2 regions of the Limosilactobacillus pulli genome follow, and region 2 is predicted to be linked to the other one. Evidence: riboswitches for the same ligand, from Rfam matches in the RefSeq annotation. Region 2 holds a riboswitch; the other holds the start of a gene.
What was found. Region 2 has a riboswitch for lysine ahead of QOS03_RS01990 (amino acid permease). Riboswitches for the same ligand answer to the same signal wherever they lie in the genome.

Region 1 (10,344 bases), on a different contig from region 2:
GAATCAGCGTCGTTGACGAAAAGGGTGATCCGGATCCACGTGCGCTCAAGGCAACGGAAAAACTGTCCAATAAAGCCTTAAAGGACACGTCAGCGCCAACCAACGTCAAGATCAATGATCCGGTGCGGATGTACTTAAAAGAAATTGGTCGGGTCAACCTGTTGACGGCTGATGAAGAAATTGCCCTGGCTCAGCGCATCGAAAAAGGCGACGAGCAGGCTAAACAGGAACTGGCCGAAGCCAACCTGCGTCTGGTAGTTTCCATTGCCAAGCGCTACGTAGGGCGTGGCATGCAGTTCTTGGATCTGATTCAAGAAGGGAATATGGGGCTGATGAAGGCCGTTGAAAAGTTCGACTACCGGAAAGGATTCAAGTTCTCGACCTACGCTACCTGGTGGATTCGTCAGGCCATTACGCGGGCCATTGCCGACCAGGCGCGGACGATTCGGATTCCGGTACACATGGTTGAAACCATCAACAAGCTGATCCGGATTCAGCGTCAACTGCTGCAGGATCTTGGCCGGGAACCATTACCAGAAGAAATCGGTGCCGAAATGGACATGCCAACCAAGAAGGTACGTGAAATTCTCAAGATTGCGCAAGAACCGGTCTCTTTGGAAACGCCAATCGGTGAAGAGGACGACTCGCACCTGGGTGACTTTATCGAAGACCAGGATGCTACCAGTCCGGCTGACCATGCTGCCTATGAAATGATGAAAAAGCAGCTGGAAAACGTATTGGATACGCTGACTGACCGTGAAGAAAACGTCTTACGGCTGCGCTTTGGTTTGGATGATGGCCGGACGCGCACGCTGGAAGAAGTCGGTAAGGTCTTTGGCGTTACGCGGGAACGGATTCGTCAAATCGAGGCCAAAGCTTTGCGTAAGCTGCGTCACCCATCACGTTCCAAGCAATTAAAGGACTTCTTGGAATAATCCGAGTTATAAAGGATCTTTATCAAGTCGAATTGATGAAGATCGATTCCCTGCTTCAAAATTGAAGTGGGGATTTTTTTGCAAATTGGCATGAATTGATTAAACGATGACGCGTAAAGATGTTCAGAAACAGGATGATTTTATCTAAAATGAAATCATCAAATCTAACTATAAAGGAAAAAATTCATGTCTAATCAAACTACAATTTTTTTAGGCGCTACGGGTGAAGTTGGCGGTCATATTCTGCGAGAACTACTGAACAGTCCCGCTTATCAAACAATTACAGAATTGATCAAGCAAAAGTACCACGTGAAACCAGATTTTCCTTGGCATTCTAAGCAGAATCAAGATAACGGCGTTTTTCGTCATCTTGATTCAGGCAAGTGGTTTGGATTGATCATGAATATTAAGCGCAGTCTATTGACCAAGGATAATGATGAACAATTTGTTGATGTGATCAACTTAAAGAGCAATTCGCTGCCAATTGATGCCAAAAGTGTTTTTCCAGCGTACCATATGAATCATCGCTACTGGATCTCAGTGGTGTTAGATGATCGGTTGAGTGATGATACCATAATGAAAATGATCGGTGAAAGCTTCGTGCTGACAGGCTAAGCAGCCAATCAATAACATCACCCCCATTTCCAATATAAAACCCGCCGTCCGAAAGCTTGGATGGCGGGTTATTTAGTGTTTGTAAGTCTTATTTCAAACTGTCTGGCAGGTTAAGCGTCGTCTCAGCAGGCGTCGTCTTAGCCAGTACCTTGCCATGACGAATATTGTAGAGGACTTCGACATGCTTGTTTAAGGCGTTGTAGAAGTCTTCAGCGTTTAACAGGATACAGTTGGCATCAAGACCTTCTTTGATACCGTATTGATCAGCAATGTGCAGAGTCTTGGCAGCGTTGTAGGTCACAAACTTAAATGAGTCCTGCAGCTGGCTGTAGCCCATCAAGTGAGCAGCGTAAACACCCATTGAGACCGAATCGAGCATGTTGCCATTGCCAAGCGGATTCCATGGATCTTGAATGTCATCTTCACCAAATGAGACGTTGATGTTGGCAGCATCCAGTTCCTTGATCCGTGTCAGTCCACGGCGCTTTGGATAGGTGTCAAAACGGCCGCCCAGGTGCATGTTGACCAATGGATTGGAGACAAAGTTGATGTTTGACATCTTTAATAAGCGGAACAGCTTGTAGGTGTAAGCGTCGTTATATGATCCCATGGCCGTGGTGTGGCTGGCGGTGACCATATCGGTAAGACCGGTCTTGTAGGCCATCGTTGCCAGAACTTCCAGATTGCGGGAGGCAGGATCGTCAATCTCATCACAGTGAACGTCAACCAGCTTGTTGTATTTTTCGGCTAGCTTGACTAGGAACTTGACTGATTTCCAGCCATACTCAGTCGTAAATTCAAAGTGTGGAATTCCACCAACGGCATCGGCACCTTCTTTAACGGCTTGCTTCATCAGCTTTTTGCCATGCGGGTAGGAGAGAATGCCTTCTTGCGGAAAGGCAACCAATTGCAGATCAACCACATCCTGCATCTCATGCTTTAATTCCAAAAGTGCCTGCAAAGCAATCAGGTGAGGATCAGTAACGTCAACGTGGCTGCGGACGTGTTGAATCCCATGACTTACCATGTTTAGCAGCGTCTTTTTGGCCCGTTCTTTGACGTCTTGAATCGTCAGGTCCTTTTTACGCTCTGACCAGATACGAATCCCGTCAAACAAGGTTCCCGTTTCGTTCCATTCAGGCTGACCGGCTGTCAGCGTGGCATCCAAGTGAACATGCGAGTCGATAAATGGCGGCAATAATACCTTGCCTTGGCCATTGATGACTTCTTCGCCAGGGTTAGCAATTAGACCGACCTTGATTTCTTTAAACTTGCCGTCTTCAATCCGGACGTCAACAGCATTTTTTTGATTGTCTACATGAACGTTTTTAATCAGCATAGATTACGCGACCTTTCGATTAAACATAAGCATTAAGACATAATAAATGGCACCACTGATCAACATAACCAAGAACGTTGCCCCGATCGTGTTCTTGAGGGCAGCAACGTTGTGCAGAATCAAGAACAGTACCGTGCCGATGACCCAGGTAGCCACGGCTGACCAGTTGATCCCGTGGGAATACCAGTAGCTGCCGTTTTTCTTGGTCAGCTGAGTGACATCGTATTTCTTGTGGCAGCGCAGGTAAAAGTCGGTACAGATAATGGCAATGATTGGTCCCAGTACCATACCTACATAATCCAAGAAAGCGGTAAACGTGTCAAGAAAACTACCGATAATCATTGGAATAAACGTAACAATGGTAGCAACGATGGCAACGATCCAAAGTGAGTACTTCAGCTTGATTTTGGTAAAGATATTGGAAAGTGCCGAACCGGCTGCCAAGAGGTTAACGGCATTGGCAGTCATCGAAGTTAAGATGATAACCAAAAGGGCTACGACCCCCAGCCCTAATTGACTGGCGATGGTACTTGGATCGGAGTTGTTGGCATTATAGGCACCAGAGGTAATGGCGATACTGATGGTTGAGATCAGACCGATAAAGGCAAACCAGATCACACCGACCATGGCACCGAAAAACGGCGTCAGCGTGGAGTTGTGCTTTTTTGGCGTGAAACGGGTAAAGTCCGCCCCAGCGGTTACCCAAGCCAGGTTAAAGGCCGCTACATAATCAATGGCCGCTCCAGTAGCCATTTTGGCGCTGGCTGGGACTTGCCATTTAACGATATGCGAGAATGGCACGGTCTTTAATACGACTACCGATTCCCAGATGACAAAGATCAAAACCAGGATAATTCCCAAGCGCTCAATCATCTGTACGGAACGCGAACCGCTGGCGATACTGATGATGTGTAAAATGCTCATGACGACGATCCCGGCAACGATGCCTTTCCAACCGCCTGGCTTACCCCAGACTGGCCAGCCAAGCAGATCATTTAAAAGCAGACTGACGGATTGGGCTGCGATAAACGTATTAACGGCCGTCCAGCCAATAAACTGCGTCAGGTTGACCAAAGATGGCAGATAGCTGCCGCGAACCCCAAATGAGGCTCGGCTGACGGCCATGGTTGAAACGCCGGTCTGATAGCCAATGTAGCCAATTAGACTCAAGAAGACGTAAGAAAGTGCCGATGACAGAACCAGCACGTTTATGGCGACTGAAAAACCGCACGCTGCCAAAACCCCGCCAACGAACCACGTGCCGTTGTTGGCATTGGCGCCAACCCAGGTCGCGAACATATCCCAGGTTGAGGTCTTGCGTTGATGCATCGCGATGCTGGTAATCTGATCATTGTCGTTTTGCATGGTGTTACCCCCAAAGAAAAAATCGTCACTGGCCAAGTGAGACCAGTGACGATGCAAATAATGTCCTCCCTAAAAAGGGCGAAGATTTTATTTTAACGAACATCCTTGGAGGCCTCACGGGACCAGATTAAAGGTTGAATAATAATTAATAAACTAAGTGTAAACAATGTTAATGTTCGTTGTCAATGTTTATTTTCCAATTTGTAGATCGTTAACGTGCGGTAAATCCGCAACAAACTTTTCATAAGCCGTTTCTTCACCAGTTGCGCTGGTTTGAGCATCCGCAAAGCTTGCTTGATGCAGCTCGGTTTCGGCAACCGTAACATGATGCGTGAAGGTGGCGTTGCCGACCAGTTCAATCCAGTAGTGATCAGCTTGGTGGTGAACGATGGTCTTGACCATGCCGCCAGGGTTGTAGATGGTCATTGGCACGTCGAAATGCGCCAGTTCAGGATGCGTCAGCGCGAAGGCCAATGAGGTTGCTGACATCCCGGTCCCGCAGGCATTGGTAAAGCCGACGCCGCGTTCAAACGTCCGTACGAACAGCTCGTTTTCATTCAGAATCTGGGCAAAGTTTACGTTGACGCCATCAGGGAAATATGGGTTTTGACCATTCAGTCGTTCACCTAAGACGCCTAAAACGTTATCGGACAATTCAGCTGCTGAAACAAAACTGATCAGATGTGGATTAGGAACCGCGATGCTGGTAAAACGCAGTCCAGGAATAAACTCGGGAACCAGCGTATCAAGCAGCCGTTCATGGCCCAGATTGTCAAACGGCAGGGCTTCTTTGTTAAAGCGGACGGGTGAGATCTCAACGGCAAAAGCAGGTACGCCCGGCGCAAAATCAGGCTGGCGCCGAACAAGCAGGTTGGCATCGCGCGTATCAACCTGGAACTCGTCTTGATCAAATTTTTCTGCCAGATAGCGGGCCACGGTACGTAGCCCGTTACCGCACATGGAGGCCTCGCTGCCATCGGCGTTGATGACACGCATTTGTGCCAGGGCTCCGGCTTTAGTTGGCTGATTGACAACCAGAATGCCATCTGCACCGCCTAAAAGGCCAGTCTGGGGATTGGTGATTCTAGGCGCAAGGGCCTGGAGCTCAGAATCGGTGAGTGGCTGTTCCAGAGTTGTCTGGTCCAGGATAAAGAATTGGTTTTGCGATCCATGAACCTTTAGTAGTTCCGTCATAAAAATACCTCTTTGTCTGATTAGTTTGCGAAGAATTGGTGGTAGATGACCTGAACGGCTTTATCAGCATCGGCACGCTTGGTCCCCAGCATGATTGAGATCTGAGAGGCCCCTTGGTTGATCATCTGCAGCGAGATGTGGGCATCGGCTAATGGCTGCAAAATGCCGGCAGCAGCGCCAACGCGATCACGCATTCCTTCACCGACGATCATGGTAATGGAGTAGTCGTCAATCCATTCCAGACGATCGGGATTGATCTTATTTTGAATCTCATCGCACAAAACGTCAATCAATTGATCATTCAAAAACTTTTTGTCAAAGATAATCGAAATATCATCGATCCCAGATGGCATGTGCTCATAAGGAACGTTGTGCTTTTCCAGAATATCCAGAATGCGCAGGGTGAAGCCGGCTTCTTTGTTTAAGAGATACTTGTGCAGATAAAGTGCCGAAAAATGTTTGCCCGAAGCGACCCCAGTGATGATGTTTTCCGGTTTGAATCCTTTTTCAGGAACGATCATGGTACCAGGCTTTTCTGGTGCATGCGTGTTTTTGACGTTAATGGGAATCTGACCTTGAATAGCTGGAATCAAGGCCTCGTCATGGAAAACCGAAAAGCCAGCATAGGAAAGCTCACGCATCTCACGATAAGTCATCGTCCGGATTGGTTCAGGGTTGTCAACGACATTTGGATTGGCCGAAAAGATTGCATCCACATCGGTAAAGTTCTCATACAGCCGAGCATGGAATCCACGAGCCAGGATTGCGCCGGTAATGTCAGAACCACCACGCGAGAATGTGGCAATGTGACCAGAAGGCGTGATGCCGAAAAATCCTGGAAAGACCAGCCGATCGTAGACTTCATACTTGAAATTGGCCAGGTTGCGGTAAGTTTCTGGATTCACAATTGCATCGTTGGGAGCACCGGTAACCATGATGCCGGCTTCAGTTGGATCAACGAATCGTGCCTTGATGCCTAGATGATTCATAACCATCGCGATCAGCCGGGCGTTCAGCCGTTCACCATGCGCCTTAAAAGCAGCCAACAGGTATTCATCGTTTGGGTAGTCTTTCTTGGGCAGGTCAGCCAGCAGCTCTTTGATGACCTTAAGCTTTTCATCAGGCAGATCAAAGAAATGGCCGATTGCTTCGTAGCGTTCAAAGATTTCATCAACGGTCTTGGCGGTATCTTCGCCGTTGATCGTTTCATTGGCATAGCGGATCAGAAGGTCAGTCACCTTGATATCGCCATCGTGTCGTTTACCAGGAGCCGAAACCACAACGATTTGACGAGCTGGATCAGCCGTGATGATGTTCAATGCCTGTTTAACGGCGGCACCCGTAGCCAATGAAGTGCCACCGAACTTTACAACTTTCATATTACAGACTCCTTTGTGCGTTGAAAATAGTCTAAAGAACGCGAATTAATTTAATAGGATTCTAACATTTATTGACGTCCATGCAAGTCTTGTGTTTATAAATCTGGTAGCATAAACGTTTTACAAATCATAGTAGAAAAAATAAATGAGAAAAATTATTAGAATTACCTTGACGATTATGAAACTTAATTATAGACTTACTAGTAAATCGAAGAGGCGCAATCAACATTAGTACCGTATGTTAGTCGCAGACCAGACAAGGACCGTACGGGAAAGGGACGACTGCCGAAGCTTTCAGACTGGGCCGCAGCCTGATTGCTGGGGCGTGGCTGAACAAGTCACGGACTGTCGCGGAGAAAAACTTCGCGGAGCGCTATCGACCAATCAGATTAAATTTGACAACAGCCGCAGTGGGTGGCTTTTTGAAAATGGGATCCGTTGTTTGTGCGCGCACGAACAATGGATTTTTTCTTAGCGTTTTCCCCGTCAAAACAACGGAGGTTTTTAGATTATGAATTCTCAGATTACACCGGATCAGATCAACGCCGCAGGTCATTTGACCATTGGCGGTGTTGATTCGCTCGAATTGGCTAACGAATATGGCACGCCGTTGGTAGTCTACGACGTGGCTCAGATTCGTCGCCAGATTCGTGCTTTTAAAAAGGTGTTTGAGCAGCGCCAGGTTGACTACGCGGTCAGCTATGCCAGCAAGGCGTTTGCCGCGATTGCCATGTACCAGGTTGTAGCTCATGAAGGCGGTCATGTCGATGTGGTTTCGGCCGGTGAGCTCTATACGGCAATCAAAGCCAACTTCCCAATGGAAAACGTATCTTTTCATGGTAACAACAAATCACGAGCCGAATTGGAAATGGCCGTTGATCACCATGTCGGCATGATCGTGATCGATAACTTCCATGAAATTGAGTTGCTTAATGAAGTACTGGCCAGTCGTGATCAGTCAATCGACGTTATGATGCGGATCACACCGGGGATTTCCGCACATACGAATAAGTATATTCAAACTGGTCAGGTTGACAGCAAATTTGGCTTTGATCTGCAATCGGGTCAGGCTGATGAAGCCCTACAGCAGATTTTAAACAGTCCACGGATGAATATGAAAGGGATGCATGCTCACATTGGCTCCCAGATCTTTGAACTGAATGGCTTTCAAATGGCTGCCGCCAAACTAGTTGAAATTGCGGCACATTGGCGAGACGCATTTGGTTATGAGCCAGAAATCGTCAATGTCGGTGGTGGCTTTGGCATTCGCTACGTCAGTGCCGATCATCCATTAAAACCAGAAGATTTTGTGGCTGCTATTATCGAAACTATCAAAGAAGAAACGCAAAAATTGAATCTTAGGCTGCCAGCCGTCTGGATCGAACCAGGTCGTTCAATTGCCGGCCCTGCTGGCTACAATCTTTACACGGTTGGCTCGCGAAAAGACGTTCCAGGCTTGATGCCATATGTCATGATCGATGGCGGGATGGGTGACAACATTCGGCCAGCACTTTATCAGGCTGAATACGAGACGGTGCTGGCTGCTGATCCGCAGGCTGAAAATGCTGAAACGGTGCGGCTGGCCGGTAAATACTGTGAGTCAGGCGATATTCTCAGTCAGCATCAGCCATTGCCAAAAACCAAGCCTGGTGACGTCTTGGCCATGCTGGACACCGGTGCCTATGGATATGCGATGGCATCCAACTATAACCGTAATCCACGACCAGCCGTTGTCTTTGCTGAAAATGGTCAGGCACATCTGGTAATCGAGCGTGAATCGCTTGAGGATCTGGTTCACCTGGATCGTCCATATCCAGAAGTCTAGGCAAGTTTATCCACACGTTATTAATATAGTAGAAAAAAGATTGGAGTTAATCTAAATGGCACAATTAGACGCACAAAGTATCATCAACTACATTGGCAATGCCCCTAAAAAGACGCCCGTAAAAGTATTCGTTAAGGGTAATCTGACAGCTTTAAACGTTCCTGAAACGATTCAAAGTTTCTTAGAAGCCCATACCGGCGTTTTGTTTGGCGACTGGGCTGACGTTAAGCCATTCTTGACTGCTAATGCTGTGCAGATTGAAGACTATCGCGTGGAAAACGATGCCCGCAACTCAGCCGTGCCACTGTTGGATCTGAAGGGAATCAACGCGCGGATCGAACCGGGCGCCTTGATTCGCGACCAAGTACTGATTGGCGACAATGCCGTTATCATGATGGGCGCAATCATCAACATTGGTGCTGAAATCGGTGCCGATTCCATGATTGACATGGGTGCGGTGCTGGGCGGCCGGGCCATCGTTGGCAAGCACTGTCACGTTGGCGCGGGCGCGGTTTTAGCCGGCGTGATCGAACCAGCCTCAGCTGAACCGGTCCGAATCGATGACAACGTTTTGATTGGTGCCAATGCCGTTGTGATCGAAGGCGTGCATGTTGGGGAAGGGGCCGTCATTGCTGCTGGGGCCGTCGTTACCCAAGACGTTGCACCACACACGGTTGTTGCTGGCGTACCAGCCAAGTTTATCAAGAACGTTGACGACAAGACCGAATCAAAGACCGGTCTGGAAGAAGATCTGCGGAAGCTGTGATGAACAATGACCGAATTAAATGAAGCACAATTAATCAAGATTCGTCGCGATCTGCACCAGATTCCGGAATTGGCACTTAAAGAATTTCAGACGCATGACTACTTATTGGATACGATCAGAGGGTTAGACCAGACTCATCTAGAAATTTGCCAGCCGGAAAAACTGCCGACTGCATTGATGGTTTTAGTGCACGGCAGTCAGCCAACCAGAACGATCGGCTATCGAACCGATATTGATGCCTTGCCGGTTGAGGAAAAAACGGGATTGCCGTTTGCTTCCAAGCATCCGGGCGTTATGCATGCCTGCGGTCACGACGTTCACATGACGGTTGCTTTGGGTGTCTTAAGCTGGTTTAGCGAGCATCAGCCTAAAGACAATCTGCTGTTTTTCTTTCAGCCGGCGGAGGAAAGCGAAAATGGCGGTAAGCTGGCCTATGAACGAGGGCTGTTTGAAGGCAAGTGGAAGCCTGATGAATTTTATGGTTTGCACGACAACCCGGATCTGCCGGCCGGAGCGATTGGCTGCCGCATGGGGACGCTGTTTGCCGGTACGACCGAAGTCAACATCGACATCACTGGTAAGGGCGGACATGCTGCCTTCCCACAGGATGCCAACGATACGGTTGTGGCCATGGCTTCTTTGATCATGCAGGTCCAGACGATCATTTCACGCAGCATTGATCCAATCCAAAGCGGAGTGATTACGCTGGGCAAGGTACAAGCCGGTACGATTCGCAATGTGATTGCCGGTCATGCCCATCTGGAAGGCACGATTCGCGGTCTGACGCAGGAAATGATTTTAAAGATCGATCAGCGTTTAAAAGACGTCTGTGAAGGAATTGCTAAAAGTTTTAACGTTAAAGTTGATCTGCAGTTGAATCAAGGTGGCTACTGGCCCGTTGAAAACAATCCCGAACTGACCAAACG
Region 2 (10,344 bases):
AGCATGTCGTCGGCTTGTGGCAGTTTGTTGACCTGCTCACCACTGACAATGGCAATCACGTTGACTTGATACGTATCGCGCAAATTGAGCTCTTTTAGCGTATGATCGCAAAAATCACTGCTTTTAACTTCGATTTCAGCCAGCGTCAGCTCATGATTCAAGATCAAATAGTTGGCAATATTTAAATGCAACTGATGAAACACCATTCGTCTGGCCATATCACGCTCTGGCCGTACGACATAGTCAGCGCCGATTTTTTCCAGCACCCGCGCGTGATTTTCATTTTCAGCCTTGCAGATAATGTTTCTGGCACCTAATTCCTTAACAATCAAGGTTGCCATGATACTGGCCTGGATATTGCCTACTGAAATATAGACGTTGTCAAAACTGCCCAGATCAAGCTCGCGCATCGCTTCTTCATCTTGAGCATCGGCAATGACTGCTCGCGTTACCATATTGGCATATTCATTCACGACATCTTCGTTTTTATCAATTGCCAAAATGTCCTGATGTGCCTCGGCCAAAGTTTCACAGACCGAACTGCCGAACTGGCCGATGCCAATTACTGCATAGTTGTTTTTATTAGCCAATCAAAACCCCTTCTTCCGGATAGCGATAGTTCTTTTGCTTTGGATGAGCATTTAAAATCGTAAACATTACGGTATAAATTCCAACCCGACCGATAAACATCAATGCCATAATGATCAGTTTGCCAAATAAATTCAAATGTGGCGTGACCCCCATGCTGATACCTGTCGTTCCAAAAGCAGCCATAACTTCAAAAATAATGTCTTCCAAAGTAAAATCAGCTGGCAAATGCTGCGTCAGACACAACAATAAGATGGCCGCGGCAAGAATTGCAAAAGCAACAAAAACCAGCGTCAGTGCCCGAAAAATATTTTCTTCTTTAAAGCGTCGTCTACCAAAAACCGTATCGCGCTGACCTTTTAAAGTGGCAATGCTCTGCAGCGTCAATAGCCCAACCGTAGTCGTTTTGATCCCGCCAGCCGTTGAACCAGGCGTACCGCCAATAAACATCAGAATCACCGTGACCGCAATGCCAGCTGGTGAAAGATTTCGATAGGAAAAAGTCGTCAGACCAGCTGTCCGCGGTGTGATTGCCATAAAAATAGTATTAATAAAACGGTACTCAACCGACATGTGCGGAAACTGGGCCGCCAGATTATCTTCAGTTAAAAGATAGCTCATCAGCGATAATATTAGGATAATTACGCCAGTCGACAATGCCAGTGAAGTATGCAGCGACAACCGATGCTTTTTTCGATAAAGCAATAGATCTCGCCAAACTAAAAAACCAAATGAGCCGGCAATAATCAAAACTGCCATGATAAATAAGACATAGGTATCATCAGCAAATAATGCCAGGCTGTTGCCAAACAGATCAAAACCAGCGTTACAAAAAGCTGAGATTGAATGAAAGATACTGTACCATAACCCTTTGACCAAGCCAAACCGACGACCAAAATCAGGCCACAGCAATAGCGCGCCTAAAACCTGAATAATCAGTGAAAGGCCAACGATTAGATTTACAATAGTAATCTGTGCTGGCGACTGCAAGTTCAGTGATTCTTGAGCCAACAGACGTGCTGAAAGCCTAATCTTTTGACGTGCAAACAAAAACATCATGATCGCAAACGTCATAAAACCCAATCCGCCAATCTCAATCAAAGCTGTAATTACCAGTTGACCAAATAAGGACCAATGAGTCGCCGTATCAACCAGCGTCAAACCAGTCACGCAGGTTGCACTGGTTGCGGTAAAAAATGCCGTCATAAACGATGAATCCTCGCCAGGCTTGACGGCAATCGGCAGCATCAAAAGCAGCGTACCGATCGCAATCACGATCAAGAACCCAAACGTCAAGGCTTTTGAGAATGAAAGGCGATAACGACCAAACGTGATCATTTTTATGGCTTCCTTTCCCGATTAAAACTTCTAAGAACAACTATATCAGCGATTAGATGCAAAATAAATCAAAAAACGACTGTACCTTGCTTCGGGACAGCCGTTTGATAATAATGCGGATGAAGGGACTCGAACCCTTACATCATAAGATACAAGAACCTAAATCTTGCGCGTCTGCCAATTCCGCCACATCCGCAAGTAAAGCATAAAAAATGGAGGATACAGGGCTCGAACCTGTGACCCTCTGCTTGTAAGGCAGATGCTCTCCCAACTGAGCTAATCCTCCATGCCAGACATATAACTAACAAAGTTATTATATATGTCCAACTTAGCTTTGTCAAGCTGCTTTATTTTAGCTGCAGCTCCGCCAGCTTGTCGTCAACCATCGTCAAAACCTGTTCAGCAGCCTTGGGATCCTCAACAAAATCAAGCTGATCACCATCAATCAGCATCTTGGGACTTTCGTCATAACTGGCATACCAGTCAACATAGCGTTGATTCAACTCACGATAGTATTCATACAGACTAGGATCATTTTCGAGCTGTTCAAACGAACGACCGCGCTTCTTAATCCGTTTAAGCATCGTCTCAAACGATACCTGAATCCCAATCAAAAGACTTGGCGCCTTGGTATGCACTTCTTGCGGCAGCTCTTCCATCATATTATTCAACAATGAGGCATAGATATCGGCCTCGGTCTGAGTGGCCCGGCCAAGATCCGCATTCAATCGAAACATCAAGGCATCCTCAAAGATGGAGCGATCCAAGACGTTTAAGTCATTATCAAACGAATTCTTAATCTCGGCCAGCCGTTTGTTTAAAAAGTAGATCTGCAGCAAAAAGCCATATTTTTTAGGATCTTTATAAAAAAGCGGTAAAATCTCGTTGTCATCAACCGACTCATAAAAAGCCTGACTTCCTAAATGGTCAGCCAGCATCCGCGTCAAGCTGGTCTTACCTGCACCAATGGTTCCCGCCAGTACAATCATTCCATTTACCCCTTTGCTTTGTTTTTCTAAAAAGACACGAGCTACATTGTATCATCTTTGGACCGTAATCGTGAGTAAAATATTTTTCAACAAACTATCATTAATGTTGTCCTGCATCGTAAAAGCAATCTGATCAAGGATTTTACTCTATAAAATATTTTTTAAAGCAACGTATAAAAATCCTCGCCAATTTGACGAGGATTTTTTGACTACTTAGCTTCGTTTTCAGATTCAGGAACAAATGATTCGCTATTGTTGCTCCGCGATAAATCAACATCTTTGAGCGGAATCACGTGTGTTTTATAGCGAACCTTGTAGTAGATAAACAAGATCAAAAACAGTGGTACAGCCATGTAGGTAATGGCAATATTTGACCAGTCCATCTTGATAAAGGCATCGATGTTTTGACCACACATAACGATCACACACAAAATCAACGCAAAGATCGGGCCAAATGGAAACAGCGTGGCATGATACTTCAGCTCACTGACCTTGTGGCCTTGTGCGATGAAAGCACGCCGGAACCGCAGATGCGAAATAGCAATCCCCAGCCAGGCAATAAAGCCGCACAGCCCAGAAGCACCAATCAGGTAGTTATAAGCTTCTGGTCCGATAAACTGTGTCAGATAAGCCAGACAAGAAACAACCATGGTACCAAGCAGTGCATAGATCGGGATTCCCCGCTTATTAACATAACCAAAGATCTTCCAAGCGTAACCTTCTCGTGCTTGTGAGAACAGCATCCGCGTTGAGGCATACAAACCAGAATTGGCCGCTGAGGTTACAGCCGTTAAAATAACCGCGTTCATAACACTGGCAGCAGCCGCCATCCCTGCTCGCTTAAAGACAATCGTAAATGGACTCATCGTAATGTTTTGTACGTCTGAGTTCAACAGGTTCTTGTTGGTGTATGGCAGAATGCAGGCAATCACAAAGATGGCAAAGATGTAGAACAGCAAAATCCGCCAGAAAGTTGAGTGAATCGCCTTGGAGACCGACTTTTCTGGCGTAGCGGCTTCACCTGCCGTGATCCCAATCAATTCAGTCCCTTGAAATGAGAAACCAGCCACCAGGAACACGCTTAAAATGCCTGACCAACCATGAACAAATGGTGCATCCTTGTAATGGAAATTCTTTAAACCAACTGGTCCTTGACCGCCCATAATTCCAAAGATGATGCAGACCCCAACGATCAAGAAAATCATGACCGTTACGACCTTGATCAAAGACAGCCAATACTCAGTCTCACCATAAGAGCGCACCGACAGATAGTTGATCAGAAAAATAGCAATCAAGACAAACGTACTGAACAGCCAACTTGGGAAATGAGGCAGCCAGTATTGGAAAACCAGCCCAGCCGTCGTAACGTCAACTGGAATCGTAATTGCCCAGTTAAACCAGTAGTTCCAGCCCATAGCAAAGCCTAGTGCCGGATCAACGAACTTAGTTGAATAAGTGGCAAATGAGCCTGATACCGGAATGTAGGTGGCCATTTCTCCTAGACTGGTCATCAAAAAATAAACCATGATCCCCATAATGGCATAGGCGGCCAATGCACCACCTGGCCCGGCTGTTGAGATCGCCGAACCACTGGCAATAAAAAGCCCCGTCCCAATCGTACCGCCAAGAGCAATCATTGACAGATGCCGAGTCTGCAGCGTTCGCTGAATATGACCCGTATTGCCTTCATGACCGTTTTCACTCATGAAAAAATCCTCCTCAAATTTACTGGCGAGAAAGGCAAACAAAAAGAGCCGGCAAGCAAGGTCTTCCCTGCTTGTCGACTCAACTTGACTTCGTAATTGTTGAATCAATCATGGAAGCGCCCCGCAGAATTTTCTGCGACAGTCCGTAATCTATTTGACTACGGCCCAACGCGCAAGGTCTTCAGTCAAAGCGCGTTTCGGCGAGCAACCCTTTCAGCCAGGCATTGATTCTGAAGCATCCAGCCTAGTCTACTAATGAGACTCGCACCTCTTCTCTTTTACATATTAATTGATTATAACTCACTTTTGATTTTAAGCAAGTTTTAATTTTTCTATTTAATTTCCTTACCGTCAGCAGTAATGTACTTTTCACCACGCGAACTACGTGATAGATCAGCTTCCTGCAACGAAAGCAGACGCGTCTTGTAGCGAACCTTGTAGTAGATGAACAAAATCAAAAAGATCGGAACTGCCATGTAGGTGATTAAAATGTTATCCCAATCCAGATGGATGAAGGCTGGGATGTTTTGGCCAACGATGACGATCATACAAAATATGAAAGCAAAGATTGGCCCAAACGGGAACAGCGTGGCATGGTATTTTAATTCACTCAGTTGATGTCCCTGGGCAACAAAGGCCCGCCGGAACCGATAGTGAGCCATTGCAATTCCCAGCCAGGCAATAAAACCAGATAGCCCGGAAGCATCGATCAGGTAGTTATAGGCGTTGGTACTGACAAAATGCAACAGGTAGATAGCCAACGAAACCGCCATCGTCCCCAGCAGCGCGTAGATTGGAATCCCCCGCTTATTAACGTAGCCAAAGCCTCTCCAAGCATAACCTTCACGTGCTTGTGAGAATAGCATCCGCGTTGAAGCATACAAGCCTGAGTTGGCTGACGAGATCACGGCCGTCAGAATAACGGCATTCATCACACTGGCAGCAGCCGCTAAACCTGCCCGCTTAAAGACAATCGTAAATGGCGACATTGCCACGTCCTGAACGTTGCTGCTCAACAGGTTCTTGTCAGTATATGGCAAAATGCAGGCCATCACAAAAATTGACAGGATATAGAATAGCAAGATCCGCCAGAAAGTCGAGTGAATGGCTTTCGGCACGGATTTTTCCGGCGTTGCGGACTCGCCAGCCGTAATCCCAACCAGCTCAGTCCCTTGAAATGACATCCCAGCCACCAAGAAGACGGTCAGAATGCTTGGGAAGCCGCCGACAAATGGCGCTTTCTTATAGTGGAAGTTCCTTAGGCCGATTGGTCCTTGACCGCCCATGATCCCAAAAATAATCATGAAACCAACGATCAAGAAGACTACAATCGTTACGACCTTGATGATTGACAGCCAATACTCGGTCTCACCATAGGAGCGTACTGACAGATAATTGATTAAAAAGATTACCAGCAAAACAGAGCCGCTAAAAATCCACTCGGGAAACTTAGGCCACCAGAACTGAATAATGACCCCTGAAGTAACGGCATCAACAGCAATCGTAATCACCCAGTTCAGCCAATAGTTCCAGCCCATGGCAAAACCCAGCGCCGGATCAACAAATTTGGTACAGTAAGTGGCAAACGATCCCGTCAGCGGAATGTAGGTAGCCATCTCACCCAGGCTGGTCATCAAAAAGTAAACCATGATCCCCATCATGCTGTAGGCTACCAGAGCCCCACCAGGTCCGGCCGTTGAGATTGCCGAGCCACTGGCAATCATCATCCCGGTACCAATCGAGCCACCCAGGGCAATCATCGACAGATGCCGAGTCTGCAGCGTCCGTTTCATATGGCCGGAATTGCCAGGCATTGTCTGACTTTCCGCGCCGCCTTTCTTTGCCTCTCCACTCATCGTAAATGGATTCCTCCTCTATGACAATTTCGAGCGCCTATTATACATTTCTCATGGATAAAGTATAAGGTGTGTATACTTAACATGATTAAACATTTTAGCGCATTTCAAGCAAAAAAACCATATTGATTGGACTATCTGCCCAAATTGGCTTATTTGCGACAACGAAAAGATTATACACTAAAGTAAATATTTAAACAAGTTTATGCATGTAATTACAAAGCTTTAACCATTTTTAAATAACCGTTTTCATTACCGACCTGATCGAAACCGAGCTTTTTCAATAAAGATTGCGAGCGAATATTTTCGCTGGCCACATCCGCATGCAAAAGCTTAAACTCGCTATTTTTTGCCAATGCTGGTAAGACGTTTGCCAACGCCTCAGTCATGATTTCATTTCCCCAGCAGCTTTTTTTCAGCAGATATCCCAGCGCTGCCATTTTTGAACACAGCTGACCATCATCTGCATATATCGAGAATAAGCCAATCAAACCAATTAATTGATTATTTTGATCGTTAATCAGCAAAAGCTGCTTTTGACTAAGCCAATTACTGACTGCCCAGCTGCGTATCATCTGATCGTTGGGCAGCTGCAGCCCGCTTAGTCTAACCAGTTCATCATCTTTCAACAGCTTTAAAACTGCCTGCAAATCATCATTACTACCTTGATAAATTTGCAGACGTTGGGTCTTAATTGACCAAAGTAATCGTTTCTGCATTATAATTTCACCTACCAAGATCTTTTTAGGAGTCTTTTTTAATGAAAATCATTCAAAAAAATCTAAGCACCAATAAATATCAAACCAAGGCGACTCTAACTGGCTATCTGCAGACGCCGGTTCCCAAGTCGCCAGTACAGCAGTTTCGGCCGCTGATCTTTGTTCCAGGCGGTTCAATGACCCACATTCCGGTTGAGCAATCCGAAAAAACTGCCCTGAGTTTTTCAGCAAGCGGTTTTCAAGTATTCATTCTGCGCTATACTTTCACCAGTGAACGGCAGCCAGTCTATCCAAATCCTTTGATTGATTTAGCACTTGCTGTGGCAATGATCAGAAATAATGCCGAAAAATGGCATCTCAAAGCCGATCAGCTGACAATCATGGGATTTTCTGCCGGCGGTCACGTTGCTGCACTGTACAATGATTACTGGCATGAAAAATGGCTGAGAAAAGCTAGCAACATGCCCGGTACTACTCTAAAACCAAATGCCGTTATTTTGGGTTATCCAGTTATTGATCTTAATCTCAATTTCCCCAAAGACGTAGCTACTCGCAATCAATGGACCGATGAGCCGGAACACTATAACGCTTCGATGCATGTTAACGCGCAAAATGCCCCAACCTTTATGTGGACGACTTTTACCGATCAAGTCGTTTCGGTTCAAAATACTCTCAATTATAGTCAGGCCTTGCTAGAGCATCAGATTCCCCAAGAGCTGCACGTGTTTGCGCACGGACCACACGGCATGGATATTGCCAATGCCATTGTCGCCCATCATGATGATGTTGACCAACCCCATGTCGCTCACTGGGTTGAACTGGCTTGTGAATGGATCGATGATCTTTTTGAATAGCATTTCCTGGGAAATATATCAAAAAACCCGGTGTCGATTTTGGACGACACTGGGTTTTTTATTTTAAAGTTTCGAATTGGACGTCATTTTCCAGCGATTTTTAACGTCGCCAGCAAACGTCAGATAAAGCGTTTCTGAAATCTGCAGCCAAGCATAAGTCAAAAGCATTGCCCCCACCGTGTCAAATGGATAGTGGGCATACAGATAGATGCGCGAAACAGCCACCAAAAAAACGGCTAAAATCAGCAGAAGCTGGCAGATCACCCGCACCGCAGATTTTTTGATCAATGGCACCACAATCAAAAACAGCACTGCTGCTATCAAAAAAAAGCTCACGACATGCCCACTAGGAAAGCTATAACCCTTGTCATGGCTCAGATGCTGCAGTGGACGATCTCTTTTGACCACGTACTTGATGATCAAACTCAACAGATCACCAACAATTAAAGTCATCCATGCCCAAAGTGCCGGCACCTTATACTTAAATCCCCACAAAAAGAAAGTAATAATCAGCATCCAGACAATATCCATCTTTGGACTCCCCAAAAATGCCACCACAACCATCAAGTGATAGGTCATATTCGGCGTGTGATTAGGGTTGGGTCCAAATAAGGCCTGAAAAACCGAGTCCAGTACCTGCAGGATCATCGAATTGCTCATTACCATGCCAGCAATGATCAGAAATAACACAAAGCTTACCATGAATCGTTTCCAACGATTCGGATCTTGTCCTATCAGCATTTTTAAAGCCCCTTTGTAGGATCTTGTCATGGCATCAGCCACAATAAATTTTATTATATCACATTCTAGCGATTACTTAAGTGACGTTCCGAAAATATCAATCGGTTGATCAGGTCGCCCAGGCCAAAGCCCAAGGTAATCGCACCGGCAATCACCAACACTTGATAAAGATAAACCAACGCTGTTGAATTGCTGCCTAATACAAAATAACGCACCATTTTATAGGCTTGGCCACCAGGAACCAATGGCACCAGTGCTGGAACGTTAAAGATGATCATCGGCATTTTTTGCCAGCGAGCTGCTGCCATACTCAAGATACCAATCATAATCGCTGCCAATAGATTGCTCAATGCCAGGCCAAGATGCAGCTGATAATAGATGATCCAATAAAAGGCCCAGCTGGCTCCACCGATTGCACCGGCAGAATGATAAGCTCGTTTGGGAACGTTTAGCAAGATTCCAAAACAGATCGTCGAAAGATCGGCCAAGACAAATTCAAAGACCAATCGAATCCAAAAATTTTCCATGATTGATTCTACCTCTTAAACATAGCGCAGCACCAAAACAATCGCACAGCCAATGGCAATTGCCGTCAAAGTGGCCTCAACCGCTCGCGACGTGCCACTGATCAGATCCCCCGACATCAGATCGCGGGCTGCATTGGTTAATGGTACGCCTGGAACCAGCGGCATGACGCAGCCAATGATAATGTCGTTGATATCATTGGCCCAATGCAGCTTAACGAAGGCTACGGCAAAAATCGCAATCACCAATGAGGTACAAAACTCGTTGACGAACTTTGCCTTAGAATGCTTACCCAACATCAGATAGACCAGATAGCTCAAAAAACCGATCAGTGCTGCAAATGGCGAATCATGAACATTACCGGTATAAACAATCGTCAAGGCCCAACTTAATACACCGGCCGCAACGCATTGAATAAAATCTGAGGTCTGCTGTGGCTGGTGATCAACCTTTTTTAAGCCATCGTAAAGCTCAATCAGATCAATTTTATGATCCGCAAATTGCCTTGATAAGCTGTTGACGGCCGCTACCTTATTAAGATTCAATTTTCGCTGGTGAATATCGATTACCTGCGTATTAGGCCGATGCTCAGCACAGGTAACGATCGCCGTCATCGTTGTAAAAGCCTCAAATTTTTTCAAGCCAGCGCTTTGTGCCATTCGCCGCATCGTGTCATTGACGCGCTCCATGTTTGAGCCATTTTCGATCAACAACCTTCCCGCTAGCAGACATGCAGTAATGGCAAGATTTTTTTCATTCTTGCTTTCCACTTTCAACCATCCATTTCTGATTTGATGCATAATCACGAATAAAATGACAAAAGGGTTCAATGCGGATACTGCCGCATCAAACCCAGACTCAAAGATCCGTTTTGTCTAGTTCTGCAAAAATTCCTGATTAACGAAAATATTATGCGAAGCCTTATATGAGATACTCAGCTGTTTGCCGTTATCCAGGCACTCAACCAAAATCGGCCCTTCAAACGGCTCGTGCTTGATGACCTTTACCTTGGCATGGAGCTTAAGGCC

Region 1: it holds a riboswitch for lysine, as region 2 does, so the genes downstream of both, lysA (diaminopimelate decarboxylase) here and QOS03_RS01990 (amino acid permease) in region 2, are expected to answer to the same signal.

Annotation. Positions count from the first base shown of each region.
Region 1 covers NZ_CANCWQ010000007.1:10,007-20,350, forward strand. The annotation lists gene rpoD (RNA polymerase sigma factor RpoD) at 1-935, shown strand, start outside; gene QOS03_RS03375 (MmcQ/YjbR family DNA-binding protein) at 1,122-1,550, shown strand; gene codA (cytosine deaminase) at 1,639-2,889, opposite strand; gene QOS03_RS03385 (cytosine permease) at 2,893-4,254, opposite strand; gene dapF (diaminopimelate epimerase) at 4,444-5,448, opposite strand; gene QOS03_RS03395 (aspartate kinase) at 5,469-6,827, opposite strand; lysine riboswitch at 7,032-7,211, shown strand; gene lysA (diaminopimelate decarboxylase) at 7,339-8,652, shown strand; gene dapD (2,3,4,5-tetrahydropyridine-2,6-dicarboxylate N-acetyltransferase) at 8,708-9,418, shown strand; gene QOS03_RS03410 (N-acetyldiaminopimelate deacetylase) at 9,425-10,344, shown strand, end outside.
Region 2 covers NZ_CANCWQ010000004.1:1,771-12,114, reverse strand. The annotation lists gene QOS03_RS02015 (potassium channel family protein) at 1-590, opposite strand, end outside; gene QOS03_RS02010 (TrkH family potassium uptake protein) at 583-1,926, opposite strand; tRNA gene QOS03_RS02005 (tRNA-Leu) at 2,041-2,122, opposite strand; tRNA gene QOS03_RS02000 (tRNA-Val) at 2,140-2,212, opposite strand; gene QOS03_RS01995 (deoxynucleoside kinase) at 2,274-2,915, opposite strand; gene QOS03_RS01990 (amino acid permease) at 3,125-4,621, opposite strand; lysine riboswitch at 4,728-4,902, opposite strand; gene QOS03_RS01985 (amino acid permease) at 4,954-6,435, opposite strand; gene QOS03_RS01980 (GNAT family N-acetyltransferase) at 6,693-7,196, opposite strand; gene QOS03_RS01975 (alpha/beta hydrolase) at 7,238-8,050, shown strand; gene QOS03_RS01970 (phosphatase PAP2 family protein) at 8,114-8,791, opposite strand; gene QOS03_RS01965 (threonine/serine exporter family protein) at 8,857-9,318, opposite strand; gene QOS03_RS01960 (threonine/serine exporter family protein) at 9,334-10,116, opposite strand; gene QOS03_RS01955 (metal-dependent transcriptional regulator) at 10,192-10,344, opposite strand, start outside.